Regions from separate parts of the Colwellia sp. MB02u-10 genome, predicted to be linked through region 1. Evidence: predicted binding sites of a transcription regulator. Region 1 holds the regulator's gene; each other region holds the start of a gene.
The links. The regulator sigma-54, encoded in region 1, starts transcription at its own class of promoters, with help from an activator protein. The targets are predictions, from matches to a motif close to GTTGGCACGNNNNTNGNNT.

Region 2: H4J59_RS08920 (CmpA/NrtA family ABC transporter substrate-binding protein) is a predicted target of sigma-54. The motif match lies at 4,224-4,242, and genes of this name have one in related genera.
Region 3: H4J59_RS12830 (formate/nitrite transporter family protein) is a predicted target of sigma-54. The motif match lies at 2,142-2,160, and genes of this name have one in related genera.

Annotation. Positions count from the first base shown of each region.
Region 1 covers NZ_JACGVK010000139.1:45,281-55,549, forward strand. Annotated here, with positions in the region: gene mlaD (outer membrane lipid asymmetry maintenance protein MlaD) at 1-402, opposite strand, end outside; gene mlaE (lipid asymmetry maintenance ABC transporter permease subunit MlaE) at 463-1,239, opposite strand; gene mlaF (phospholipid ABC transporter ATP-binding protein MlaF) at 1,236-2,045, opposite strand; gene H4J59_RS17955 (calcium/sodium antiporter) at 2,412-3,392, shown strand; gene H4J59_RS17960 (KpsF/GutQ family sugar-phosphate isomerase) at 3,409-4,374, shown strand; gene kdsC (3-deoxy-manno-octulosonate-8-phosphatase KdsC) at 4,377-4,922, shown strand; gene lptC (LPS export ABC transporter periplasmic protein LptC) at 4,919-5,485, shown strand; gene lptA (lipopolysaccharide transport periplasmic protein LptA) at 5,451-6,011, shown strand; gene lptB (LPS export ABC transporter ATP-binding protein) at 6,012-6,743, shown strand; gene H4J59_RS17985 (RNA polymerase factor sigma-54) at 6,795-8,300, shown strand; gene hpf (ribosome hibernation promoting factor) at 8,337-8,624, shown strand; gene ptsN (PTS IIA-like nitrogen regulatory protein PtsN) at 8,654-9,112, shown strand; gene rapZ (RNase adapter RapZ) at 9,119-9,973, shown strand; gene H4J59_RS18005 (HPr family phosphocarrier protein) at 9,980-10,258, shown strand.
Region 2 covers NZ_JACGVK010000115.1:69,163-79,431, reverse strand. Annotated here, with positions in the region: gene nirB (nitrite reductase large subunit NirB) at 1-1,614, shown strand, start outside; gene nirD (nitrite reductase small subunit NirD) at 1,644-1,979, shown strand; gene H4J59_RS08930 (ANTAR domain-containing response regulator) at 2,323-2,967, shown strand; gene H4J59_RS08925 (CmpA/NrtA family ABC transporter substrate-binding protein) at 3,010-4,083, shown strand; gene H4J59_RS08920 (CmpA/NrtA family ABC transporter substrate-binding protein) at 4,487-5,833, shown strand; gene H4J59_RS08915 (ABC transporter permease) at 5,957-6,913, shown strand; gene H4J59_RS08910 (ABC transporter ATP-binding protein) at 6,938-7,798, shown strand; gene H4J59_RS08905 (alginate export family protein) at 7,859-9,043, shown strand; partial or broken gene nirB (nitrite reductase large subunit NirB) at 9,160-10,269, shown strand, end outside.
Region 3 covers NZ_JACGVK010000124.1:94,580-104,848, forward strand. Annotated here, with positions in the region: gene H4J59_RS12825 (bifunctional protein-serine/threonine kinase/phosphatase) at 1-947, opposite strand, end outside; gene H4J59_RS12830 (formate/nitrite transporter family protein) at 1,276-2,088, opposite strand; gene cynS (cyanase) at 2,267-2,707, opposite strand; gene H4J59_RS12840 (sigma-54-dependent Fis family transcriptional regulator) at 3,045-4,916, shown strand; gene H4J59_RS12845 (EAL domain-containing protein) at 5,100-8,054, opposite strand; gene H4J59_RS12850 (MarR family winged helix-turn-helix transcriptional regulator) at 8,363-8,803, opposite strand; gene H4J59_RS12855 (organic hydroperoxide resistance protein) at 8,945-9,373, shown strand; gene H4J59_RS12860 (ABC transporter permease) at 9,776-10,269, opposite strand, start outside.

The sequences.
Region 1 (10,269 bases):
ATCTTCAATATAATCACCTGGTTTTAAGATTTCAACTGAGGTATGAATAAAACCCGGTAACAAACCTACATATTGTTCACCTAATAAGCCCGCCGTTAATATTGACACTGAAGTCGCCTCTGAGAAGTTCTTATACTCGGCAAAAATTTCTAAAGTCACCAAAGGCGTATAATCTTCACTGTCTAACGAAATCGCACTGACACGACCGATGACAACACCACCCACTTTTATCGGCGAGCGAACTTTCAAGCCGCCAATGTTGTCAAATTTGGCATACAACTGATACGTGTTGCCACTACCTGTAATACCGCTGTTAGCTACTTTTAGTGCTAGCATTAACAATGCAGCAATACCAATTGCAGCAAATAGTCCAACCAATAATTCTATTTTTTTCGACACCATGTCTTCCACCAAATTCAAATAATATTTAACTAAATAACCACTATAATTTCTTTAAAAACATCAACTTGTAAACATTAACGCGGTTAATACAAAATCTAATCCTAAAATTAATAATGACGACTGCACTACAGTTGAAGTTGTTGCTCGGCTGATACCTTCAGAAGTTGGCTCACAAGCATAACCTTTATAAACCGCGATCCAAGTCACTACAAAAGCAAATACTAAGCTTTTAATAATGCCATTTAAAACGTCTTTTTCGAATGACACTTGCGACTGCATTACTGACCAAAACGTACCGCTGTCAACACCTAACCAATCAACACCAACTAGATGAGCACCTAAAATGCCCACCGCAGAAAATATAGCTGCTAATAGTGGCAAACTGATAAAACCAGCCCAAAAGCGCGGGGCAATAATACGACGCAAAGGATCTACTGCCATCATTTCAAGGCTAGAAAGTTGCTCTGTTGCTTTCATCAAACCTATTTCAGCAGTCAGCGCAGACCCAGCTCGACCAGCAAAAAGTAAGGCGGCAACCACTGGACCTAACTCACGTAATAACGACAAGGCGACCATTGGCCCTAAGCTAGCTTCAGCGCCAAAATCAACCAGAATAGTATAACCCTGTAAAGCCAATACCATGCCGATAAACAAACCCGAAACAACGATGATAACTAAAGATAATACGCCAACGGAGTACAATTGGTTCAACAACAAAGGAAAACCTTTGCGTGGGTTCGGAATATGCAAGAGCGCTGATGCTAACATCAACAAAGCTCTGCCTAAGCCTGAGATTTGTTCGATAATGCTATGACCCAATATTTGCAGCTGATTCACTTCTCAACACCTCGACCAATTAACTCTTCACTATATGACGCCGCAGGATAATGAAATGGCACCGGGCCATCCGCTTCACCTTTAACAAATTGCTGCACTAAAGGTGAGGTGTGCGCGTAGATTTCTTCCGGCGTACCTTGGCCAATAATTTTTTGCTCGGCAATAATATAAATATAATCTGCAATACTCATCGCTTCTGGGACATCATGAGATACCACCACAGAGGTTAATCCCAATGCATCACCTAGTTGATGAATGAGCCGGACAATCACGCCCATAGAAATAGGATCTTGGCCAGCAAAGGGCTCATCGTAAAGAATAAGTTCAGGGTCAAGCGCAATTGAGCGAGCTAATGCTGCTCGACGCGCCATACCACCAGAGAGTTCACCTGGACGTAAATTTCTTGCACCACGCAAACCCACCGCTTCTAATTTCATTAACACCATTTTTTCAATGATGTCTTCTGATAACTGGGTATGCTCGCGTATAGGAAAGGCGATATTGTCGTAAACACTCATGTCGGTAAACAAGGCACCACTTTGAAATAGCATACTCATACGTTTACGTATTTCATATAATGCACTACGAGACAATTTAGGAATGTCGTGGCCATCGAAAAGGATCTGCCCAGACTCTGGTTTAATTTGACCACCAATTAAGCGCAATAACGTAGTTTTACCAATACCACTTGGACCCATTATCGCGGTAACTTTACCTTTAGGAATAGACAAACTAATGCCATCATAAATAACACGCTCGTTACGCTTAAAGGTCATATTTTTGATATCAACTAAAATTTCAGACATATCGCTTGGAATAACATCACTGTCAATTATTGTTTTATGTAGTAGAATTCTACCGCAGCGCAACACCTCAGTCATTACAAATTCACAACTATTTAGTGCTAAAAGAGTAACCAAAAGTATATAAATGTAACGCAAGTGTAAAGTTAGCGTAATGAACAAGCCTTTTTCTTGGCTTAGTTATTTTATTGTGAATCCACGTGCCAATAATATCAGAAAAAGTTTATAATGCTTTTCGCTCACGTTATGTTAGCAAAATGAGTATTAATTGAGTGTCATCGGTTACCATCCGTGGTTTATAATTCCTCTTTGTCTTTCATCAATTAGCACAAACACTATTTATTTATCTTAGCCAAACAGGAGCTTTGAATGTTCATCCAAATTTTGATCTTATTACTTTCACTAATCACTTTAGTGTGGAGTGCAGACAAATTTGTATTTGGTGCCTCAGCATTAGCACGCAATCTGGGTATTTCTCCTATGATAATTGGCTTAACTATTGTTGCTATGGGCTCTTCAGCACCTGAAATCATGATAGCGGTCACGGCTTCTTTACAGGGTAATGTAGATACTGCCGTCGGCAATGCCATTGGCTCAAATATTACCAACATTGCGTTAGTGTTAGGCTTAACGGCACTGTTTCATCCTTTATCGGTTTCCTCAACGACCATTAAACGTGAAATCCCGCTTATTTTGGTTGTTACGGCTATCGCGACATATATGCTAGCCAACAGCAACTTTAGTTTTAATGAAGGCTTAATACTGATTGTCGGCTTTGTACTTTATATTGCTACCTTGCTTGTCGTCACGTTAAGACGTTCAAAACAAAACCCTATTGACGATAAAATGGTCTTAGAAGCAGAACAAGAAGTGCCTGATGGGGTCAGTACCAAACAATCGGTAATCTGGTTAGTGGTTGGTATGATACTACTGCCGCTAAGTGCTAGTTTTCTGGTTGACTCATCAATATTTATAGCCAAAGCTTTTGGCATTAGTGATTTAGTCATCGGCTTAACGGTTATCGCTATTGGCACTAGCCTACCTGAGTTAGCTGCCAGTATTATGAGCATTATTAAAAAAGAAGATGATTTAGCACTCGGTAATATTATTGGTTCGAATATCTTTAATATACTTGCGGTTTTATCGTTAGCTGGCTTAATTGCGCCGGGCGATATCGATAATGCCGCCGCGGTGCGTGACGCGCCATTTATGCTGGCAACAACCTTCTTATTATTTATACTTTGTTTTAGTCGAGGTGGAAAGTTTCGCATCACACGGGCGAAAGGGTTACTATTATTAGCCGTATTTATTGGTTATCAAGTGCTACTTTTTAGTCAAATTAACAGGTAACAAGTGGTTTATAGCAATGAAAAACTTCAAACAATTAGCCCTAAATGTCATTAACATTGAGCAGCAAGCTGTTGCACAATTATCGCAATTTATTGACGACGACTTTGCTCAAGCTTGTGAGTTAATGTTTAATTGTCGGGGCCGCGTCATCGTGATCGGTATGGGAAAATCGGGGCATATTGGTGGTAAAATTGCCGCAACCTTAGCGAGTACCGGCACACCCGCATTTTTTATTCACCCGGGGGAAGCGAGCCATGGCGATCTAGGTATGGTGACTGTAGATGATGTGGTACTGACCATTTCTAATTCGGGTGAAACTGGCGAAGTTTTGGCCATTATTCCGGTTCTAAAGCGTATCGGGACAAAACTCATCGCTATGACGGGTAATCCTGACTCTACGCTGGCTAAACTTGCCGATAGCCATGTTTGTGTAAAAGTAGCACAAGAAGCTTGCCCACTAGGCTTGGCACCCACCTCTAGCACCACAGCAGCCTTAGTTATGGGCGATGCCCTAGCGGTGGCTTTATTGAATGCGCGCGGCTTTACTGCAGATGATTTTGCCTTATCTCACCCCGGTGGCAGCTTAGGTAAAAGGCTATTATTACGCTTGGGCGATATCATGCACAAAGACGAACGCCTGCCAACAGTAAGCCAAGAAGCTAAAATAAAAGACGCCTTAGTTGAAATGTCACTAAAAGGCTTGGGTATGACCGCTGTTGTTGACGCAAACAATAGCTTAATAGGCCTGTTTACTGATGGTGATTTACGCCGTATTTTAGATGAAGAAATTAATATTCACCAAGACAGCATTACCAGCGTAATGACAAAAAAACCTTTAGTGGCTAAGCAAGATATGCTGGCGGCTGAAGCATTAAAGATCATGGAAGACAAAAAAATTAACGGCTTAATTATTGTTAACGATAATAACCAACCCATTGGCGCGATGAACATGCATGACTTATTAAAATCTGGAGTGCTCTAAAGGTGAACAGTTTATACGGAAAAGTAGCGCCAAGTGTTTGGCAAAAAGCGCAAAACATCAAACTCTTTGTTTGTGATATAGACGGCGTTTTTTCAGATGGTCGTATTTACTTAGGTAATAATGGTGAAGAATTGAAAGCCTTTCATACTAAAGATGGTTATGGCGTTAAAGCCTTAGGTGCAAGCGGCGTTGATGTAGCGGTGATCACGGGCAGAACTTCAACTATCGTGCAAACCCGTATGAGTGCATTAAATGTTAAGCACATAGTACAAGGCGAAGAAAATAAGCTACCGGCTTTAAAAGCTATGCTCAGCGCATTAACATTAGCGCCTGAACAAGTGGCTTACATCGGCGACGATATGCCAGATTTTGACTGCCTTAATTATGTTGGTTTTAGTATTGCGGTCAATGACGCGCACCCCACCATTTTAAAATCTTGTGACTACATCACCTATACCCGAGGTGGTTTCGGCGCCGTGCGCGAAACTTGCGATCTTATTATGCAAAGCCAAAATACCCTAGCTGATGCAACGGGCGCTAGCCTATGAATCGCATATACCTTGTCAGTATAAGCTTATTTTTATTGGCCTTAACCACCTATGGCTTACTTGAATGGTATGGCGCGAAGGAAGAAACCAGCAACATTCTCGATACCGCAAATAACCCTGAATTTATTGCTGAAAACCTTAACAGTGATGTGTATAAAAATACTGGGGCATTATCTTATAATGTAGAAGCGAAACGCATGGAACATTATGCTGAATTAGGGGTCACACACTTTGAATATCCACGCTATACATTATACCCAAGGAACAACAAACCTACTTGGAAAATAACCGCCAATGAAGGCACCTTGTATAACAACAATCGCGTAAAATTAGCAAATCGCGTACGTTTAATCGCCACTGATAAAGAAAGTTTGATACAGGAAGTGCATGGTAAAAATTTAGAAATGGACTTAAAAACTAATATTATCAGCTCAGAGCAAACTATCTTAATATTAGGTAAAGGATTTACTATGTATGGCTCAGGATTAATTGTAGACTTAAACACAACACAGATGACATTGACCGAACATGTACAGACTATTTATAAAAAAATTAAAAAGTAACTTATTAAAAAGTAACTTATATTGCCTCACGGCGTTAGCATTATTAGTGCCTGTCGCAAGTGCAGAAAAATTTGACGTAGAACAAGAGATTAAAATATCTTCTTCACGCCAAGCTGCCGATCTCAAAAATAAAATATTCAGTTATATTGATAATGTCATTATTTCTCAGGGCACACTAACCATACATGCTGAGTTAGTACAGGTTATCACCCAAGAAAAAAGTGACAGCAAAATTTATATTGCCAAAGGCTCACCGGCGACCTTTGAACAAACACTTCAAGATGGTAGCCCAATCAATTTGCAAGCCAATGAAATCCGTTATGAGCCGAGTATGAATACCGTCGTTATTTCAGGCAATGCCCTCCTTAGCCAAGAAGGCAGTAAAGTCAGTGGCAGTAAAATCACCTATAATTTTTCCACAGAATATGTCAACGCCGAAAGCCTAGACAATGCTAAAGTTGAAACCGTATTACAGCCGAAAAACAAAATTAAATTGCCTATAAAATCAAAGGATAAGCAAGAGTAAATGTCAACTTCTACATTATCAGCAACCGGCCTTGCCAAGTCCTATAAAGGCAGGAAAGTTGTTAAAAACGTCAGTATGCACGTTTCAGCAGGACAAATTGTTGGCTTATTAGGACCAAATGGCGCAGGTAAAACCACCTCTTTTTATATGATTGTTGGCTTGGTGAAGAACGACAGTGGCTCAATTGTCTTAAATGATGAAGATATAACCTTACTGCCGATGCACGAGCGCGCGAGAAAAGGTATCGGTTATTTGCCACAAGAAGCCTCTATTTTTCGTAAGTTATCGGTTCATGACAACATCATGGCCATTTTACAAACACGTAAATCACTTAGTGACGTTGACCGACAAGAAAAACTTGAACATTTATTAGAAGAGTTCAACATAGGCCATATAAAAGATAACTTAGGCATGAGTTTATCTGGCGGTGAGCGCCGACGAGTTGAAATAGCACGGGCATTAGCCGCAGATCCTAAATTTATACTTCTGGATGAACCCTTTGCCGGTGTTGACCCAATTTCAGTAGGTGATATAAAAAAAATTATCCTACACTTAAAAGATCGTGGCATAGGTATTTTGATCACAGATCACAATGTACGAGAAACACTCGATGTTTGTGAACATGCCTACATCGTTAGTCATGGTGAACTTATCGCTGAGGGTAATTCAAAGCAAATTCTTGCAAATCAACATGTAAGAGATGTATACCTTGGCGAACAATTCACGCTATAGTGAATAAAACCAATTGAACTAATGAATTTGAATAGGGAAAAGAAAACGTAAATGCGTCCTACTCTGCAACTCCGTATCGGACAACAGTTAACGATGACCCCGCAATTGCAGCAGGCGATCAAACTGTTGCAATTATCAACTTTGGATCTTCAACTAGAGATTCAAGAGGCACTTGAAAGTAACCCTTTGCTTGAAGTTGACGAAACGCACGATAACAATTCAGAAAATACCCCTGACCATTTAGAAGCAGGATATTCGGTAACTTTAGGCGAAAAGTCAGCAACATCCTCTGATGGCAGCGAAGACTCCACTCCCTCGATAGACGAAATTAGCTCCTCTGAAGGTTTAGCAAAAACAGACATCCCCGAAGAACTAAACAGTGATAGCACATGGGATGATAACTTCAGTGCCGGTGTCAGTAGTGGCGGTGTTGGCCATGCCTCAGAAGATTATACTTATCAAGGTGAAACGAAAGACTCATTACAAGACCATCTGATTTGGCAGATGGAACTAACGCCCTTTACTGACACTGACAGAACCATTGCCATTGCCATTATTGAAGCCATAGATGAAGCAGGTTATTTAACCGTTTCAGCCGAAGAGATCTTAGAAAGTGTCGGTATTGATGGTGTAGAACTTGATGAGATTGAAGTGGTGTTAAAGCGTATTAACGTATTTGACCCCATTGGTGTAGCCGCTCGTTCAATTCCCGAGTGCTTGCGTATTCAGCTTAATCAATTTGCTAAAGATACCCCTTGGTTAGCGGAAAGCAAAATTGCCGTCAGCGAGTATATTGATTTACTCGGTAATCGCGATTATCGTCAATTGATGCGTAAATTACGCTTGAAAGAAGAGCAATTACGCGAAGTTATTCGCCTAATACAAAGTTTAGATCCCCGTCCAGGTGATAGCGTCATAAAAAGTGAAGAACAATATGTTATCCCAGACGTGTCTGTTGAAAAGAAAAACGGCCGCTGGACAGTAGAGCTCAATCCTGACACTGCACCTAAACTATCGGTTAATCAGCAATACGCGGCTATGTCTCGTTCAATGAAGTCATCTACTGATAATCAATTTATTCGCTCTAACTTGCAAGAAGCAAAATGGTTTATTAAAAGCTTAGAGAGCCGTAACGAAACGCTTTTAAAGGTTTCAAATTGTATTGTGCAACGCCAACAAGGCTTTTTTGAACATGGACCTGAGTCAATGCGCCCTATGGTATTGAACGATATTGCCGAAGCCGTAGATATGCATGAATCAACTATTTCTCGTGTGACCACGCAAAAATATATGCACACGCCTAGAGGAATTTTTGAGCTTAAGTACTTTTTTTCTAGCCACGTTAGTACTGAAAACGGCGGCGAATGTTCATCAACGGCTATTCGAGAATTAATTAAAAAGCTAGTGGCTGCTGAAGTGCCTGCAAAGCCACTCAGCGATAGTAAAATGGCAGATATTTTAGCAGAGCAAGGTATACAAGTGGCAAGGCGTACCATTGCCAAATATCGAGAGTCACTTTCTATACCGCCATCAAATCAACGTAAAAGCCTATTGTAGGCAGTTTTATTCAGCCAATAAAGAGGATTGAAGTATATGCAAATTAATCTTACTGGACACCATGTCGATGTTACCGATTCATTACGTGATTATGTCAATGGCAAGTTTGAAAAACTAGAACGTCATTTTGATCATATCAATAATGTACATGTAGTATTAACGGTAGAAAAACAGAATCAGATTGCTGAATCAACAGTGCACTTAAGTGGCACCGAAGTTCATGCTAAGGCACAGCATAGTGACATGTATGCATCGATTGATGCATTAATTGACAAGCTAGATCGCCAAATATTGAAATATAAAGGTAAAATCAACAAACATTAGCGCCATTTCGCTACAGGTCTTAGAAGTTTATGAAGTTGCAAGACATCTTAACCCCGGACTGCACTATTTGTGCAGCACCGGGTGCCAGTAAAAAACGTATATTAGAATATTTAAGTCGCTTGGCCGCCGATAAACTCGACAGTCATGATACTTTTCAGCTCTTAGAAAGCTTAGTTAAACGCGAAAGAATGGGTTCAACGGGCATAGGTAATGGCATTGCTATACCTCATGGCCGTCTAGAAAATGCTACGCCTACGAAACCTATTGCCGTGGTTATTACCACAGAACAAGCGATTAATTTTGACGCTATTGATCATCGCCCCGTTGATATTTTTATCGCCTTATTCGTTCCTGAAGAAGAATGCCAGAGCCACTTGAGTACGCTGCAAAGTATCGCAAAAATCTTTCGTGACAAGCAATTTTGCAAGCAAGTGCGTAAATGCAAAAGTAATCAAGAACTGTTTCAGTTAATACAACAAGCGAGTTAAACACGGATGAAATTAATTATTGTAAGTGGCCGCTCAGGATCAGGGAAAAGTGTTGCACTGCGTGTTTTAGAGGATTTAGGTTATTATTGTGTTGATAATATCCCTGTCAACTTGTTACCCGCACTGACCCATACGGTTATTAATGATTATGAAAATGTTGCCGTAAGCCTCGATGTTCGTAACCTACCAGCCGATCCTAACGACGTACCCGAAATTATTGAATATCTGCCCAATGCGGTAGAATTGAGCATACTGTATTTAGATGCTGATGATAGTGACCTTATTCGCCGGTTCAGTGAAACGCGACGTTTACATCCGTTGATCAAGCAAAATATTGCGCTAGACCAAGCGATTGCCTTGGAGAAAAAATTACTTGAGCCCATCGCCAGTCGGGCAGACTTATACATCAATACCAGTCAACTGACACCGCACCAACTCGCTGACTTAGTTAGAGAGCGAGTTCTGGGTAAAACGTCTGGTTCAATGGTGGTTGTGTTTGAATCATTTGGTTTTAAACATGGTGTACCACAAGATGCTGATTATGTCTTTGATGCACGCTTTTTACCTAATCCATTTTGGGATAAAGAGCTAAAAGGCTACACAGGTTTAGACAAACCGGTACAAGACTTTCTTGCTAGCCAGCCCATTGTGACTAAATTTGTTTGGCAAATTAACAGTTTTATGATGACCTGGTTACCCCACTTAGAACGTAATAATCGCAGTTATATCACCATTGCCATTGGTTGTACGGGTGGCAAGCATCGCTCGGTCTATATTGCCGAATTACTGGCAAATAATTTGCGTAAAGAGCGTAAAGATGTGCAATCTCGCCACCGTGACTTAACCGTTGAAGGCACATAAACTAAGATGAGCAAGTCCACTAGCTGCACTGTACTTATTATCAATAAACTTGGGCTGCATGCCCGAGCGGCTTCTAAGCTTGCCCAATTAAGCCAAAAATTCACCGCTAAAGTCATTATTGAATTAGACGAAAACCGAGCAGACGCGAATAGTATTATGGGGCTAATGCTGCTGGCAGGCGCCCAAGGTAAAACCGTCAAGGTTATTGCTTCTGGCCAAGATGCTGAACAAGCCCTAGTAGAGATTTGCCAACTCTTTAGTGACAAATTTAATGAAGCCGAATAATAACTGAGTGC
Region 2 (10,269 bases), on a different contig from region 1:
CAATTTACCGGTGCTGACATGAGCACTAAGTTGAAGTTAATGGGCATGGACGTAGGGTCAATTGGCGATGCCCATGCGCGTACTGAAGGTTGTAAAACCTATGTTTATTCAAATCAACCCGATCAAATTTATAAAAAAATAGTCGTCAGTGCCGATGGTAAAGAATTATTAGGCGCGGTGTTAGTCGGTGATACCAGCGAATACGATGCCTTATTGCAATACGCCCTCAATGGTATTGAGTTACCTGAAAACCCCGACGGTTTAATTTTACCCAGCTCAGGCGAAAAACCCACCTTAGGCGTTGATGCACTACCCGATACAGCCACCATATGTTCATGTTTGAATGTCACTAAAGGCGACATTATTGCCGCTCTTGATTGTGGTGCAATTGATGTTGGTGAAGTTAAGTCTTCAACAAAAGCCGGCAGCGGTTGTGGCGGTTGTGCGGCATTATTGAAAAAAGTAACAGATCACGAATTAGAAAAACGCGGTGTTGAAATTAGCACTGACCTTTGTGAACACTTTGCTTACAGCCGTGTTGAGTTATTTCACATTGTGCAAGCAGAACAAATTAAAACCTTTGACCTGTTAATAGAAAAACACGGTTCAGGTTTAGGCTGTGAAATTTGTAAGCCAGCAGCCGCGTCTATTCTCGCTTCGGTGTGGAACGATTACATATTAAAACCCGACCATGTATCACTGCAAGACACCAACGATGTCTTTCTAGGTAATATGCAAAAAGATGGTACTTATTCTGTCGTTCCCCGTATGCCAGGCGGTGAAGTAACCCCAGATAAGTTAATTGTTATTGGTGAAGTCGCTAAAGAATATAACCTCTATACCAAAGTAACTGGCGGCCAACGTATCGATTTATTCGGCGCACGTGTTGACCAATTACCGGCGATATGGAAACGCTTAATTGATGCGGGTATGGAAACAGGTCACGCCTACGGTAAATCGTTACGAACAGTTAAATCTTGTGTCGGCAGCACTTGGTGTCGTTACGGCCAACAAGACAGCATGGCAATGGCCATTTTCTTAGAAGATCGCTATAAAGGTTTACGTTCTCCTCATAAAATTAAGTTTGCGGTCTCAGGCTGTACACGCGAGTGTGCAGAAGCGCAAAGTAAAGACATTGGTATTATTGCTACTGAAAACGGCTGGAACTTGTACGTCAGTGGTAATGGCGGCATGAAGCCTCGCCATGGCGACTTATTCGCCATTGATTTAGATGATGAAACCTTAGTGAAATATATTGATCGATACTTAATGTTTTATGTCCGTACCGCGGATCGTTTAACCCGTACTTCTGTCTGGTTAGAGAACCTAGAAGGCGGTTTAGCCTACATGGAAAAAATAGTTAAAGACGATCACTTAGGAATTAATGCTGAATTAGAAAAACAAATGCAAAATGTCGTTGATACCTACCAATGTGAGTGGAAAACAACGATTGAAAGTGAAGAACAATTAAAACGTTTCCGTCAGTTTGTTAACTCTGACACCGTCGATAACAACATAGAATTCGTTACTGAGCGTGATCAAATTCGCCCCGCTCAAGGTGATGAGAAAAAATATGGCGTTCAAATTCAAGCCGTTGATTTAACACCTGCATAAACAAGCTTTACGAATAAGGAAAGAAAAAAATGATAACAGAAAATAGCTGGCAAACCATCTGCCCCACCAGTGATTTAATTAAAAATTCAGGTGTTTGTGCCTTATTAGCAAACGAAGAGCAAGTGGCTTTATTCCAAGTAGGTAACGACAAAATTTATGCGGTTTCTAACTTTGACCCCTTTGGTAAAGCCAACGTTTTATATCGCGGTTTAATTGGCGAAACTAAGGGCGAGGTTTACGTTGCTTCACCCTTATTAAAACAGCGTTTTGTTTTAAACTCTGGTGCCTGTTTAGATGATGACACCTTGGCAATTAAAACCTATGAAACACGGGTTACCGATGGCCAATTAGAAATATTTGGTTAAGGATTTTACCCTTTATTTTCATAAAAAATCCTAGCTAAGTTAACGATGCTGGGATTTTATTTTTACCATTCATTATTAAATTTAAGCGTAATATGACTCACTTAGCATGTGCCACAAAAAAGTCTGCATACGCTAAGATTAATTATCCCAATTCTACATACTACTGTGTTTAAAACAGTTCCATCCTGGAACAGGCTATTTTGGTGCATCTCTGCATCACGAACTCATAAAAACGAGTATAAAAAACTAAAGTACAAACCTAACCAATTGATATTAAATAAATTAAATTTATGGTATAAATTATGCTTAAATATTTTAAATATACTTAATTCTTGATTTTAATTTGAATAAATTGAAAAATAAAACCTTGTCTTTGCCTAATAAAAATACGATACATCAGGATGTTCCTTCAGGATTAAAAGTATTGCTTGCCGAAATAAACCATGCAAAAGCAAAGGTATTAATGAGCGTACTGATAAATGAGCAATATGATATCTATCATGTTGCTCATTCTGGCGTACCTTTATTAAGAGATGTTGAACAGCTAAACCCAGACGTTATCATTATTGATATAGAATCTCCAAACAGAGATATGCTTGAAAATCTCAATAAAATTTCTCAATTCGCCCCAAAACCTATCGTAGTTTTTTCAGAACAACAATGTGCCAATACTACCATTAATCAGATGGTCAAATCAGGGGTTAGTGCTTATGTTGTAGGGGAAGTTAACCAAACAAGAGTGAAATCAATTATTGATGTGGCTATTGCGAGATTTGAGCTTTTTCAGGGCCTAAAACAAGAACTTGCTGACACTAAACAAAAACTGTCTAGTCAGAAAAGCATCGATAAAGCTAAACGTTGGTTAATGGAAACAAAACAACTGTCTGAAATAGATGCGTATCACTTCATTCGCAAAATAGCGATGGATAACAGCCAGAAAATGGATGATGTTGCCAAAAACATCCTTGCTGTTGCTAGCATTTTTTAGATAATTAAAAAGCGTTTTAAAGCACTGTAGAGAATATCAATTATGTTTAATATTGAAAAAAAAAATATAACCCTTGGCTTTATGCCATTAACAGATAGTGCCCCCTTGGTCATTGCTCATGAAATGGGATTTTTCGAAAAATGGGGACTTAACGTAAACCTAACCAAACAAAATTCTTGGGCCACATTAAGAGATAAATTGCATAGCGAAGTTATTGACGCCGCCCAAATGTTAGCCCCTATGCCCATTGCCAGTAACTTAGGTTTACACGGACAAAAGTCAACCGTGATTGCCCCAATGATATTGAGTCGTAACGGTAATGGCATCACGTTATCGACTAAACTCTACCAAAAAATATTATTACAACACAATACCAATGAGATCAGTATGCCATTTTCGGCCAATATATTGAGACATGAAATAGATGAACGAAAAAAAGAAGGTAATAAATTAACCTTCGCTGTCGTTTTTCCTTATAGCTGTCATCATTATCAACTTGTTGAATGGCTAAAAAATAGTGATATCAATCCATCAGACATTAATTTATTAATTGTACCTCCTTCAAACATGGTGCCATCTATGCATTCAGGCGATCTTGATGGCTTTTGTGTCGGTAGTCCTTGGAATGCTAAAGCGGTTAGAGAAGGTGTTGGCATCACAGGTGTTACTTCTTCTGACTTATGGGAAGATTCACCTGAGAAGGTGCTTGGCTTAATGTCTGATTGGCAAGTTAAGCACCCAGAAACAACATTTGCCTTAGTATCTGCTTTATATGAAGCATGCCAATGGCTTGAAAATATTCCCAATCGCTTTGAAGCAGCGAGGTTCTTGAGTCGTGCAAAGTACTTAGACACACATATCGACGTAATTGCGCCTTCATTAATGGGCAGTTGCCTAACCCTTAACAATACATCACCACGTCAAGTAGAAAGCTATCAACAATTTTCGACATTAGGTGATCCCACATTCAATAGGCCAGCACATCATTACGGTGAAAACATTGCCAAATTAATGCAAGCGTGTGGGCACATAAACACACAACAAATAACGGATCTAGACATTGCTTCGATTTACAGGGAAGATATTTATCAAGCTGTAATATATAAGGATAAGTAGAGCCTTTACTAAAATAGACTATCTGCTTGTAGCTCTATATAGACACCAAAATAGTGCAAAAACTTCTCACTTTTGGAGCAAAGCATTTAATAAAAACCACATAAAATAAAGTAAGCCACTGATTTTAAATGTAATTAATAAATGGCACTAATTGTGCTTTATAGTTAATAGCGTTTTCATGTTAATTCAATCAACAGCGGTTGTTTTAACCATAAAGTGAAAATTGACTCAAAACTTATTTCGTTAAAACTAATCGCACTGCAACGACGTAGTCATTGTTAGTTTGGCATTGAAGCCCACAGTACTCGGATTGTATCTGAAGTACTGTGGGCTTTTTTATTTGGAGAAAGGTATTTTGAAAACAACTTTAAAAAATGAATGTAAAAAATTATGCCGTACTGTTATTGCAGGACTATGTATTTCTGGCTCCCTACTGACTTCGTCTTTACAAGCAGCAGAGCTAGGCTACCCAGAAAAAGAAGAACTTAAATTTGGCTTTATTAAATTAACTGATATGGCCCCTATCGCTATTGCTTATGAGAAAGGATTTTTTGAAGATGAAGGCTTATACGTCACGATTGAATCACAAGCTAACTGGAAAGTATTGCTTGATGGCGTTATAGATGGTCGATTAGACGGTGCTCACATGCTTGCTGGCCAACCCATTGCAGCAACTATTGGTTACGGGACTAAAGCTGAAATCATCACGCCTTTTTCAATGGACTTAAATGGCAATGCGATTACTGTCTCTAATGAAATTTGGAAGCAAATGAAGATCAATATTCCTAAGCAAGCCGATGGAAGACCTGTTCACCCTATTAAAGCTGATGCCTTAAAGCCTGTGGTAGAAAAGTATCTTGATGAAGGTAAACCTTTCAACATGGGTATGGTGTTTCCAGTGTCGACACATAACTACGAGTTACGCTATTGGTTAGCGGCTGGTGATATTCACCCAGGATTCTACGCCCCGCATAAAGGTGATACATCAGGAAAAATTGATGCACAAGTGCTGTTGTCAGTAACGCCACCACCACAAATGCCGGCCACAATGGAAGCCGGCACTATTTATGGTTATTGTGTAGGTGAACCTTGGAACCAACAAGCGGTATTTAAAGGTATTGGTGTACCGGTTGTTACCGATTATGAAATTTGGAAGAACAACCCAGAAAAAGTATTTGGTATTACTAAAGCCTTTGCTGAGCAATACCCAAATACCACCATTCGTTTAACACGCGCACTGATTCGTGCTGCTAAATGGTTAGACGACAACAATAATGCTAACCGTCCAGAAGCAGTGAAAATTTTATCTCAATCGAACTATGTTGGTGCTGATTACGACGTTATCGCAAACAGCATGACAGGGACTTTCGAGTACGAAAAAGGCGATGTGCGTTCAGTACCTGACTTCAACGTATTCTTTCGCTACAACGCCACTTACCCTTTTTACTCTGATGCTATTTGGTATTTAACACAAATGCGTCGTTGGGGACAAATTAGCGATGACAAACCTGATAGTTGGTACAAAGATATTGCCGCAAAAGTTTATCGTCCTGATATTTACATGGCTGCAGCGCAATCATTAGTTGATGACAAATTATTGTCTAAAAGCGACTTTTCAGACTTAGTCGGTGAAGACGGTTTCCGTGCTCCTCAAAAACACTTTATTGACAACATTGTTTATGACGGTACTCAACCAAACGCCTATATCAACAAGTTTAAAATTGGTCTAAAAGCCGGTGACAAACTTTAGATCCTTGTCATATTTTAGCCAGCACTTTAATAAGTAGTAATGCGCTGCACATTAACCGGCAGCGCATAAAGGAGAACAAAAATGACTGCTGTAATTAGTAAAAAAATATTAGGTATTGTGCCAATGAGTAATAACAAAATGATCAGGTCCTTTATTTCAGAAAAGGCACAAGCGTTGATATTACCTATGGCCGGTATCTTCTGTTTTATGCTGCTATGGTCGTTAACGGCTAATAGCATTGATACTTCACTTGGTAAGTTCCCAGGACCCAGTGCAGTGGCGACTCAAGTGGTTAATTTAATTGATGAACATAATGCTGAGCGCGACAAAGCAGACGCTTTTTATATTCGCCAAGACGAACGAAATAAAGTGCGCATGGCAAAAGATCCAAGTTATCAAGCTAAAATACGAATTTATACCGGTAAAGAAACATTTTTAGACCAAATATTCACCAGTTTAGTGACTGTAATAAGTGGCTTCTTAGTGGCTGCTGTTATTGCTATTCCATTAGGTATTGCCATTGGTTTAAGTAAAACTTTAAACACGGCAATTAACCCCATAATACAAATTTTTAAACCTGTATCTCCTTTGGCTTGGTTACCCATAGTAACCATGGTGGTCAGTGCGCTTTATGTATCTCCTGACCCTATGTTTGCTAAATCATTTATCACTTCATTAATCACGGTCACCTTATGTAGCCTTTGGCCTATGGTTATCAACACCTCTTTTGGTGTGGTTTCAATGAATCAAGACTGGGTGAATGTCAGTAAAGTATTAAGCCTACCTAAGCACGTACATATTCAAAAGATTGTTCTACCCGCCTCAATTCCTGCCATTTTTACGGGCATGAGAATGTCATTAGGCATTGCTTGGATGGTACTTATTGCGGCTGAAATGCTGTCACAAAGTCCAGGATTAGGGAAATTCGTTTGGGATGAATTCCAGAACGGCAGCTCACAATCTCTTAGCCGTATTATGACGGCAGTATTAACGATTGGTCTTATTGGCTACCTGCTTGATAGAACCATGCTGCAACTTCAAAGAATATTGTCTTGGGACAAATCAAGCGCACAACTTTAGCCAATATAGGATTAAGGAAATCACATGAGCATTATTTTAGACATCAGCAAAGTAGATATGGTATTTCCAACTCCTAAAGGCGACTTTACCGCGTTAAAGGGTGTTGATTTACAGATCAAAAAAGGTGAATTCATTTCACTTATTGGCCATTCGGGTTGTGGTAAGTCAACCGTATTAAATATTGTTGCCTGTTTACACAAAGCAACATTGGGTGGCGTGTTATTAAATAACAAAGAAGTAACAGAGCCAGGTCCTGAACGTGCAGTTGTTTTTCAAAACCATTCATTGTTGCCTTGGTTAAGCGCCTATCAAAATATTGAGTTAGCGGTAAAACAAGTCTTCAAAAATAAAATGTCTTCAGGCGAGATGAAAGAATGGATCGAGCATAACTTACGTTTAGTTCATATGGATCATGCAAAAGACAAGCGTCCTGATGAAATTTCAGGCGGTATGAAACAACGTATTGGTATTGCCAGAGCCTTAGCAATGAAACCAGAAGTACTTTTGATGGATGAACCTTTTGGTGCACTCGACGCTTTAACGCGAGCTCATATGCAAGACTCATTAATGGAAATTCAGCAAAAGCTTAACAACACCGTCATCATGATCACCCATGACGTAGATGAAGCTGTTTTATTATCAGATCGTATTGTCATGATGACCAACGGGCCAGCCGCGACAATAGGCGAAATATTAGACGTCAACTTACCTCATCCAAGAAACCGTTTAGCGCTAGCAGAAGATGTTGAATATAACCGCTTGCGCTCAGCTGTTTTAACTTTTTTGTATGAAAAACAAAGAAAAGTTGAAGTTATTCCCACAGCTGAATCAACCAAAAAAACTGAAAAAGCTGAAGTAAAACAAAACACGTCCAGTGTTGCTTAATACATTTGGCTAAATTAAAAAATTATAAAACTTATTTAAAAAAACTTTAAGGGATAAACCATGCAAACCGTTCATAAACTTTCAAAAATTACTGCACTGATTTTGTTAGCAAGTGCAAGTGCTTCAGCAACCGCAAATAGCGAGACTAAAGCTAAAGCCAGTATAGATTTAAACTTGCGATATGAAACAGTTGATCAAGACAATGCCAAAAAAGATGCCTCAGCGTTAACGCTAAGAACTCGTCTAAATTACACCAGTGCTAGCTACAATGATTTTACCGCTGTTATTGAATTTGAAGACTCACGCCAAGTAGCGGGTGTTAACAAGTATAACGATGCCGTGGGTAATAATACTGAATATGCTGTTATTGCCGATCCAGAAACGACTGAATTAGACCAAGCTTATGTGCAATATAAAAAAGATGGCGTCACTGCTAAAGTCGGTCGCCAAGTACTGACCTTAGATAATCATCGTTATGTTGGGCATGTGGGATGGCGTCAAGATAGACAAACATTTGATGCAGCGACCGTAACTTATGCAGCCTTAGACAATGTAGAAATGAGCTATAGCTACATTAATAAACGTAATCGTATTTTTTCCAATGAAAAAGATTTTGATGCAAAAGATCATTTACTTAACCTCGCCTACAAAACGAGTTATGGCAAACTAACCGCTTACAGCTATCTCTTAGAAGTTGATGAAGGAACAGCGAATAGCTTAGATACTTTCGGGGTGAGTTTTAACGGTAAAAAAGACAAGTTTTCATATTCAGCCGAATTTGCTACTCAAGATTCAGAAAGTGGTGCTACTGACTATTCTGCAAGTTATATGGCTATTCAAGGTGGCTACAGCTTTGATGTGGTAACCCTTAAATTAGGTGCAGAAGTTCTGGGCAGTGATGATTCAATGTATGGATTTTCAACACCACTGGCAACACTGCATAAATTCAATGGTTGGGCAGATCAGTTTTTAGGCACACCAAAAGAAGGCTTGGTGGATATTTATGCCTCTGTGTCAGGTAAAGCATTCGGCGGCGGTTGGACAGTCACAATTCATGATTATTCTGCTGATGAAGCAACCGATACCGTTGATGATTTAGGTAGCGAAATTAATGCCGTTTACGCGAAAAAATTCGCTAAGAATTATAAAGCAGGCTTAAAGTATGCGGCTTACTCAGCAGGCGATGCTACTGCAGGTAAAGTGGATACGGATAAAATCTGGCTTTGGGTAAGTGCAAAATTTTAGCTCACCAAACACACTTATAATGATAACGCTCAACAGGTTTGTTAAGCGTTATCACAAATTGTAAACCCATATCACTATTGCAGCAGGTAAATAAAATTAGCTCAAGTAACCAACAAATCATAGAGAAAAAAAAAGTTGTCGTGGTCGGTAACGGCATGGTGGGTCACCATTTTGTTGAGCAATTGGCTCAATTGAACACAGCTGACCAAGCCATTGAGATAACTGTTTTATCAGCAGAGCCTCGCCTTGCTTATGACCGTGTTCACCTTTCAACATACTTTAGCGGTAAAACAGCGGCAGATCTGGCCATGGCTGACGAAAAAATTTACCAAGATTGGGCGGTAAATTTTCAAACTAATGCCAAAGTTGTTGATATCGATCGCAGCAATAAACATGTTGTCACGCAAAGCGGCCAAGTTATCGCTTATGACAAACTCATCTTAGCCACTGGCTCTTATCCTTTTGTACCTCCTATTCCAGGAAAAGACCGCGAGCATTGTTTGGTTTATCGCACCCTAGATGACTTAGACGCTATTCAAGCTAGTGCCAATGTCAGTAAAGTGGGGGTGGTTATCGGCGGTGGCTTACTTGGCCTTGAAGCCGCAAATGCCTTAAGCCACTTAGGTTTAAAAACCCATGTAGTTGAGTTTGGGCCACAATTAATGGGCGTGCAAATTGATGCTGGTGGCGGTCGCTTATTAAAAGAAAAAATTGAAGCTTTGGGTGTCGTGGTACATACATCAAAAGCCACTAGCGTGATTGAAGACGGCGAAACCTGTCGTTATAAACTGTGTTTTAGTGATGACACCGTACTAGAAACCGACCTAATTTTATTCTCCGCAGGTATTCGCCCTTATGACAATCTAGCCAAATCATTCTCGCTTAAAATGGGTGAACGAGGCGGTATAGTAATTAATAACCAATGCCAAACCTCAGATGAAAATATCTATGCCATTGGTGAATGTGCCCTTTGGAACAACTTTATTTTTGGTTTAGTGGCACCGGGTTACCAGATGGCTAAAGTGGCCGCAAAACATATTATGGGTGAACAAGCCTTGTTTACCGGTGCCGATATGAGTACTAAATTAAAACTCATGGGTGTTGAAGTAGGCTCAATAGGTGATGCACACGCAAAAACCCCGGGGGCAATAACCTATACCTATCAAAATCAACCGGCCGGTGTATACAAGAAAATAGTGCTCTCGAGTGACAAAAGAAAAATGCTC
Region 3 (10,269 bases), on a different contig from region 1:
ATAAAACGCTCAAGGTATTGCGTGTCGGTTCTTAATTCAGTGGATGGCGTTTTTATCACTACGGTTTGCTGTGTGTCGTTGTCGCGCGCTAAAAAAACATGGCTTCGGCTACTAATATATATTTCGCGAATAATTTCATAACCATCAAACTGCATTCTGGGTGAAAGTCTTGGCGGCAATGGCAACAAGGTCAGTTGATGCACTTCATCAAGCTGATAGCTGGGCACGTTATCAATACGGACAATTTGAACACTGAGGTTGTCATCACTCCCTAAGGCAAGTGCTTCTGTAATGATGGTATCAGCAGCATTATCTAAGCTCTGGGCATTGTTAATGCTATTGGCGATTTGAGCATTATTTAAAAACTCGTAAACGCCGTCAGTGGCAATGATATAGATATCGCCTTGCTCAAGTAGCTGGCTTTGATAATCAATGTCAAATGTTTGGTTAACCCCTAAAGCGCGGGTTAAATAGCTAACATCGGCGGAAACAACTCGGCGGTGATCTTCGGTTAACTGCTCTAATTGTTGACCTGATAAACGATAAATTCGTGTATCACCTGAATGAAAAAGATGTGCCGTATTTGATTTTAATATCAGTGCACTGAAGGTGCAGACGTAGCCTTTGTCTTTATCAAAGCGATAAGGGCTATTACGTGTTTGCGAATAAAGCCATGAATTAATCGACTTAATGACTTTTTGTGCAGAATTTTTAACAGACCACGAATCAGAGGTACAGTAGTAATCCTCTAAAAAACTCGATATTGCTGTTTCACTGGCAATTTGGCTGACGTTACTTGAGCTAATACCATCAGCCATGGCAAGTACAATCCCTTTGCTGCTAAGCATGGGTTCTTTAGGAATGATGCTGCCGAGAAAATCTTGATTGATTTTTTTTCGACCTTTATTGGTAGCGCCGCCAATACTCACAGTTAATGCTTGACTCATTACTTGTTTCCAATGGATTAAAATTAGCTTAAATCGGTAAAGTTTGAAGCAATAAAAAGACTTCGTAACCTAAATTACGAAGTCTTTTATCTACATTGATATTATTCCAAGTTGATTAATTACCTGATCATTTTTAATGGTTAGAATGAAAAAATACGGCGTTATAAAATTTATAAGTAGCATAACTACAGACTAAATTTTATGGCTTGTATTTAGCCATTTTTCCTCATGAAAAAGTACATCACTTATTTAATCAAATGGGTATTCGTTATTTATTAATTGACTCATACAAGCTTATGCTTTGAATAAACCATTGATAAATAGTGAATTAAGCAATTTTTCTGCTTGGCGATGTTTTAACATGTGTAAAGTATAGTGGTAAACCTACTAATAATAAGCCACCGGCAAGGTTACCTAATACCGTTGGAATTTCGTTCCATACCAAATAATCATAAACAGTAAAGTCACCCCCCATGATCATTGAGAATGGGAATAAGAACATGTTAACAATTGAATGTTCAAAACCCATAAAAAAGAACAACATTACGGGCATCCACATGGCGGCCATTTTAGCACCAGCAGAAGTAGAGATCATCGCACCAACCACACCCATTGATACCATCCAATTACATAACATGCCACGGAAGAATATAGTGATCCAGCCGCTTAAGCCATGTTCTTGGTAACCTACGGTTCTTGCTTCACCAATACTTGCTACTTTAGCTGCAATAGCACCGCCGTCAGCCGAATAACCATAGGTTAAAATAAAGGACATTAAAAAGGCTGTGGTCATTGCTCCGCCAAAGTTACCTAAAAAGACCAGGCCCCAGTTACGCATTACGCCGCCAAAGGTAACACCGGGACGCTTGTCTAATAAGGCTAATGGTACCAGTGTAAATACACCAGTGAGTAGATCAAACTTCATCAAATAAAGCATGATAAAACCAACAGGGAAAAGACAGGCGCCTAAAATAGGGCTACCTGTTTTAGTTGCCACCGTAATCGCAAATATCGCAGCTAGGCCTAAAATAGCGCCCGCCATAAAAGCACGTATAAGAGTATCTTTGGTAGACATGTAAACTTTCTGTTCACCTGCGTCCACCATCTTGGTTACAAATTCACTGGGTTCTATATAAGCCATTGTTATATCTCTATTTAATAGTAAGGTTAATTCATTTTACTGTTTACCTAACAAAGCAAGTTAAATGCCAGTCATGTAACGTATTGATTTTTATTTAATATATAATTCATCACTTAGTTTTTTTTGCTTTATTTGCCAGCGTTGCACAACTTTAATTAGCTTGGCGCACCAAATAAGATCACCACGATTTATAGGGTAAAAATTTACCATTCAAGGTTAAAATGACTCTATCGCCTTTTGGATTTTCTTCTTTTTCTACTTCCATAGAGAAGTCGATAGCACTCATGATGCCGTCACCAAACTTTTCTTGAATAACCTCTTTAAGGGTATCGCCATAGACGCCTACCACTTCGTATATACGATAAATTAATGGGTCTTGTGGTACTGACTTATCCCACTCTTTGGTTGGGTAGGCCATTAGGGCTTGCTTTGTTTCTTTAGGTAAGGCTAAAAATTCAATTACTTTATCAGCTTCAACTTCAGGCCAACTGTTCATGCCTAAACAGGCTGAGGTTGTCCAAACGATAGACATACCGACAGCATCTGCAATATTCTGCCAACTAAGTTCTTTTTCAATTTTTATTGCAAATATTGCTTCAGTTACATCGAGCTTATTCATGTGACTTCCTTAAGATTAAAAATATTATTTTATTAAGTTAGCTGTTTAATCTTGGTGCGTTATTTTCAACACAGTGCAAGCACTTTAAATTACGCGTTGATTTAACCATCAAACGACTAACCTTGTTATCTACTGACATTAACAATTGCGAAAATTATGCCAATAGCTGTATTTTAATTAAGTAACTGATTTTTATTGATATTAATTGTTTTACTAGTCTGTGCAATGCAACGATTTTTCGTGATAAACGATATTTCGTGCTATTTTTCACGAAATATCGTTGCTTGGCTTGGAAATTGAATGGTGGGGTTAGTTGATAAGTCATCAGGAATATTTTATGCAAGCAAACTTATTTTTAAATGCACCTAACGCACTGTTATATATTGATCCTTTTAATAATAAAATTTTGCAGTTAAACCACAAAGCTGCAGTATTATTTGCTATCGAAAGCGACGTTGAGCTAGAAAATAATACGTTAACAAAGGTTAGCGTAACGCAGTTTTTTACTGGCTGTTTAGATAAGTTAATTCACTTTACTCAACAAATATTAGCGCAGGGCGAAGCGTGGACAAACGATCTATTTCTCACCATCAATAATGAAAAAGTATATTTAGATATTACCGCTAGCACTTTTGACAATAAGCTTTTGTTTTCTTGTCAAAGTGCGAAAGTGACTTATGCCCGTTACCACCAAGCAACAGCGCAAGCTAAATATAAAGCGGGTATTGTTCATTGGAATGCTAACGAAAGTGTATTTGAAGAAATTGAGCGACAAAATCAATTGTTACTCAGTGCGGTAGGTGACGGTATATATGGCGTAGATGTTGACGGGAATACCACTTTTGTAAATGCAGCGGCCGAGCAAATATTAGGCTGGGAAAAAGTAGAACTTGTTGGGAAAAGTATTCATGACGTGATTCATCATTCGCATGCCAATGGCGAGCATTACCACGCTTACAAATGCCCGATTTATGCTGCTTTTAAAGATGGAGAAGTACACAGTGTTGATGACGAAGTGTTCTGGTCAAAAAGTGGTATGCCAGTGGCGGTAGAATATAAAAGTACCCCAGTAACTGAAAATGGTTTATTAATCGGCGCCGTAGTTATTTTTCGAGACATAACACAAAGAAAGTCTATTCAAGCTAAATTGTTAAACGCTTTAAAAGAGGTAGATACACTAAAAGAACGCCTTGAAATGGATAATGCGTATTTGCTTGAAGAATTAAATGCAGATTTTAATCATCACCAGATCATTGGTCAGAGTATGCAGGTGCAGCATATGGTTAATCAAATAGAGTTAGTGGCAGCTACTAATGCGAATGTCATCATTACTGGCGAATCAGGTACAGGTAAAGAGCTAATTGCTAGAGCGATTCATGAAGTCAGTGAACGAAAAGCCCGGCCATTAATTAGAGTTAATTGTGCGGCAATACCGGCAGACTTATTTGAAAGTGAATTTTTTGGTCATGTAAAAGGCGCTTTTTCAGGCGCAATATCAGACCGAGTTGGACGATTTGAACTGGCGGATGGCGCGACTATTTTCTTAGATGAAGTCGGTGAAATTCCTTTACAACTGCAAGGGAAATTATTACGGGTATTACAAGAGCAGCAGTTTGAGCGGGTAGGAGAGTCGAAAACCATACATGTTGATGTCAGAGTTATTTCAGCCACTAATCAAAAATTAAAGACTTTAGTTCAGCAGAATAAATTTAGAGAAGACTTATATTTTAGGCTCAATGTATTTCCTATTCATTCACCGGCATTACGAGAGCGTAGCGATGATATTCCGCTTTTAGTAACACATTTTATTGATAAAGTGTGTTTAAACTTTAATCGACCTAAGCCACAAGTGTCAGTTTCGCAAATGCAGTATTTAACTCAATACCCTTGGCCCGGCAATATTAGAGAACTGGAAAATATTATTGAACGTCAGATAATCTTAGCCAAAAGTAATAAAATAAACTTCGAATTTTTGGCTAATGAATCGGTATTTAATCATGAATCATTTAACCCTAAAGTGGCTCCGCAGTTGATGAGAGTAGAAGAACAAAAATCACTTGAAAAAACTAATTTGGCTAATGCGTTAAAACATTGCCAAGGTAAAATTTATGGTGAGGAGGGTGCTGCTCAGCTATTAGGCTTAAAACCGACAACATTGGCGTCAAAGTTAAAAAAATATGGCTTAAATCGTCAGGAATTTACGCCTTAATCAGGTGATAGCTAGTGGCTGTTTGATGTTATAGAAATACTATGGGCTACACATTTACCACATTCTATTATCTTGACGATTGAGAGCAATGTTCTGATTATTTCTCGTTAGATTAATTCTATGCAGACCTGAGATGATTTAACACCTTGTGGTTCCCAGGCTGCTTATAATAGTTGCAGCATATTATTTGTGTAGCCAAGCTTGATATGGCTGCCAACTGCTCAGCCAGGTTGGAATATCACTGGCGGGCATCGGCCTTGCTATACCGTAACCTTGCGCTAATTTACAACCCAATTGTAATAAAGCCGTACCATGCTCAACAGTTTCTACTCCTTCAGCGATCACCTCAAGCTGGAAGGCTTTCGCCAAACTAACAACAGCCAAAACAATGGCTAAATCATCTGCGTCAGTGAGCATGTCGCGTATAAAACTCTGATCTATTTTAATTAGGTTGGCGGGTAGGCGTCTAAGGTACGTTAGTGAGGAATATCCGGTACCAAAATCATCTAGAGCAAACTGCACACCAAGCTCAAGGCAAGATTTCATGGTCGGTATAATGTAGTTGATGTCACTAAATGCACTGGTTTCTAATATTTCTAATGCTAACAAATGCGGTGACACATCAGGATGTGAAGCCAATAATATCGCTAAGCGTTGAACAAAATCAGTTTGCTGGAGTTGATAAGCACTGATGTTGACGCTAATCGGCAACGTGATACCGATACTTTGCCATTGGCTTATTTGATTCAGCGCTGTATCGATAACCCATTCACCTATATCTAGGCTAATGGCGTGATTTTCTATTAGCGATAAAAAATCTAATGGCGGCACTAAGCCACGGACAGGGTGCTGCCAGCGGATTAATGCTTCAACGCCCACGACTTCACCTGTAGACATATTGACTTTCGGTTGATAGTACAAAACAAACTCATGTTTATTCAGTGCTGCTCTGATATTACTGATGCTTTCTAGTTTAAGGTTAACGGCGTTATCGAGGGCGCTATCAAACAAGTGATAACAATTTTTACCTGCTTTTTTCGCCATATACATGGCTTGGTCGGCATGACGGATAAGTATGTCAGCATCGGCATCATCTTGAGGATAGATCGCAACACCTATGCTAACGGATACTTTTAATACCACATCGCCAACAGTGATAGGCTTTGATGCGGCAAGGAGTAAGCGTTTTAATGGCATTTTGTAATCTTCAGCGTTAACTAAATCATTTAATACGGCGACAAATTCATCACCACCGATACGGGCAAGTGTGTCCACTTCACGCAAGGTATCACTCATTCGATGAGACACCATAATAAGTAATTCATCACCGATAGCATGACCATAGGTATCATTAACCTCTTTAAACCCATCTAAATCCATAAAGATAACCGCGAGCGAGTTATGATGACGTTGGCATTGCAGCATAGCTTGGTTTAATCGATCAGCAAATAATGCACGATTAGGTAGCTTAGTTAAGGCGTCAAAATGGGCCATCTCTTCTAGTTGGCATTGATGATCTCTTTGCAGGGTAATATCACTAAAGAGGGCAACATAATGGCTAACTTTGCCAACAGCATTTTTTACAGCACTGATGGTGATGCTAGCAACATATTTTTCACCATTTTTGCGATGACTTAATATTTCACCAGCCCACTGGCCAGAAGATCTAATGACTTGCCACATCGCGCTATAGAACTCAGGTGGATGACGGTCTGTTTGGAAGAAATGTGGGGCTTGGCCAACGACCTCCTCACGGGAGTAACCGGTAATGGCAGTAAATTTTTTGTTAACATCAATAACCCTATTTGCCGCATCAGTAATAAAAATACCTTCTAGGGCGTGGGTGAATACACTCGCGGCAAGGGCTAGTTCATTTGCTCGTCTATCTATCTCTTGGTTGGCACGTATTAATTGAGCTGTGCGCTTATCTTTTTCTTTATTTTGAAAAGCCAGTTTTTCGTTCGCAACCACGAGTGCTTTTTTGGCTTTTTTGCGCTGACTGATATCTCGAACAAGCGCATTAAATTCAAAGCCATCAGCTAGCTTAATAAAAGAAATTGTTAACTCTATTGGAAGATTATGTCCGTCTTGATGTAATGCTTCAACCTCAATTATTTTATTTAGAATAGGACCTTCACCCGTGGCCATAAAATGCTCCAAGCCCTTTTTATGTGCAGCACGCAATGGTATTGGGATAATCAGATTTGCCAGTTCCTTTCCTACAGCTTGCTTATTTGTCCAACCAAAGACACCTTGTGCTTGAGCGCTCCAGCCAACAATATCGCCTTTGGCATTCATTTGAATTAATGCATCCTGTGATGTATCCATCATGGCATGGAGACGTGCTGCATCTTGGTTCACTGTATTAATTAGCTGCTTGTATCTTAGAAAATACGGAATGATAATCGCGGGGAGCAATAGTAGTAATATCATCACAGTGACCATTAAGGCTAATGTGTTTGCAGCAAGGCCATCAATGACTTTGTTGGGTGTTTGTGGAATAAACTGCAACGCTGTCATCGCGGGATAGTACATACCAGAGAAGGCTAATCCCATAACTACCGCACTAACAATTTGTTTTTTAGTTGTAAATTTGTATTGGCTTTGGTGAATAGCTTGATACTGTATTTTCAGTGCCACTATGGCCAATGCCAGAGCAATAAAGCTGGCAAGATAAACTAAACCAGCGTTATGAACCATCACTGTGTTTGAGCTGATGGTAGCTATGTTTATATAGTGCATCAGGCTGATAGCTGAACCCAACAACAATCCAGCGGCTAATAGTCGGAAATAGTTAAAAGCTTGCTGTGTTATCAACCACAGAACAATGCTACAAGCACAAATTAAAGGCAGAACAGACAAGATTATTGTGGGTACATTATAGTTAACGGGCATTGCAGGCTTTAACGCTAAAAAGCCAATAAAACCCATGGCCCAAATACCGATAGCCATCATGGAAGCCGCGAATAAATTCCAAGCTATTTTTTGACTGCTTTGGCGGCTGGAAATATTTCGCTCAACCATGCCAAAAGCACTGAATGATGACAAGATAGCAATGAGTATGGATAAAAAGACTAATATAGGATCATAAGCTGTAATCAGTGCTTCAACAGTTACAACATTATAGTCGGGATTCATTGCTATCAAACCTCAAGCACTTAATGAAAATTAGGCGTATCTTATTTTAATATAGCTTATCCATACTAAGTTTCAAGCCGCACTGAAAGCCTGACTTGTAGGTTTTCTATTATGAAGATAGGCATTTTTCAGTTAACTCTCATCTTGTCTGTATCCATTAATAATCAGCAGATTTACTGATGACAGCATTAAGGTAAACTTTGTAGTGACGCTAACTTTTGAGCCGATTATATTAACTTTATGACTAATCTAGTTTTGCTAATTTAATGTTATTTTACGTTTAACACTCATACGCTAAACATCTTGGTTTAGGACTTGTCGGCTAGATCATTCACCACCAAATCTAGTAATTGCATTAGCTGGTTTGCTTGCATGCTGTCGATACTATTGAACTTGCAGCTTATTTCATTAGGAATGTTTACCGCCTTTATTTTCAAGGCCTGCCCATCTTGCGTTAGCTCAACAAGACGCTTGCGCTTGTCGTGCTGGTCTTTAATTATGGCTAACAAGCCTTTGTCAGCCATTTTCTTTAAAATTTGTGTCATCGCACCACCATCAATCACGGTTTTTTCTACCAGCGCTGCAATGGTTATTTTGTCTTGCTCCCACAATGCCATCATAACTACATATTGTGGATAGGTAATATTAAGCTTCATTAGTGGCTCACGATAAGCACGAACAATGCTGTTTGAGGCCATATATAAACGATGACACAGCTGATTTTTGAGCGTTAATTGTTCAAATGACATAAGTTGCTCCTTGAAGTGATATTTTAAGTGATATTTTAAGTGATATTTTAATTTGCACACAAAGTATTTGCAATCAGTATTTGTTTGATATATTATTTTGCATGCAAACTAAATTTAAACTATTGTCACTTGGAGTTAATGATGAACGTATTAGAAAATATTGCTTACACAGCAAAAGCAACGGCAACCGGTGGACGTGAAGGTATAGCAAAATCTGACGATGGCCGTTTAGAGCTTGCATTATCTACGCCTAAAGGTTTAGGTGGTGATGACGGGCAAGGTACAAACCCTGAGCAATTATTTGCTGCAGGCTACGCCGCTTGTTTTATTGGCGCACTTAAATTTGTCGCGGGTGAAGAAAAAACCAGTTTACCTAACGAGACTTATATTAATTCAGAAGTGTCTATTGGTGCTATTGACGGTGGTTTTGGTATCGCGGTTAAGCTAGCGATATCATTAGGCGATATGGATAAAGCACAAGCACAAATCATGGTAGATAAAGCGCATCAAGTATGTCCTTATTCAAATGCGACTCGTGGCAATATTGCAGTGGAACTTTCAATTATTTAATATGCGACATAAGTTGATATAAAAGCACGCATTGCCAACAGCAAGAGCGTGCTTTTTTGTGCTTGTAATAATATGCCTGTAATAGTGTGGGGGTAATAGCCTGGGGAAATAAATCAAGCTATTACCCTGATTTATTTCCCCAGGCTATATTTTATTTTAAACTAAGTAAGCGCTAATATAGCCGTTTTATGCCAAACAATGCTGTTATGGGATGTTTAAGGTTAAGTTGCCATTTTCATATGATATTTACCGGTTAACAGCCTTTTCATTTTACAACACCACAGGCTTAATATTGATAAAACTCATGGTGCTGCCATTTTTATTTGTGGCTTGTTCACCGATAAATATAAGAAGTGTTTTGCCAAAGTTGGCGAATAAAGTAGCCATGCAAAGTAGCCATACTTAACAGCTTGCTTGGCTGGTTTTCTCAAATTTGAGTAGTCGTCTTGAGATAATATCAATGGCGACATTAAGCAGGGCTGTAAAGGTGATAAGAATGAGTGCGTTACTATAGCGTATTTCGCTGAAATTACTGTCGATATAAAACCCCAAAGTCATAATGCCTAAAATACCAAACACGGCGGTTTCTCGCACTATGATCTCAAAGCGATAAAACATCAAAGCCATCATACTGGGATAGATAGTTGGCATGATGTGGTAGTTAAATTGATTTAGCTTACTTATCTGCATTTCTTGGCGCGCAATAGCGTTACTTTGTTTCACCGCCAAGTAAGCGATAACACAGCCATTATGTATGGCTAAAGCAATAATAGCAGGTAGCATTGATGGGCCAAGCAGCATTAAAAAGATAAAGGCTAAGATATATTCAGGTACTGACCGACCGATTAATAAGCTGAATCGGCCGAGCCAAGTTAGGGGCGCAGGCCATAGATGCT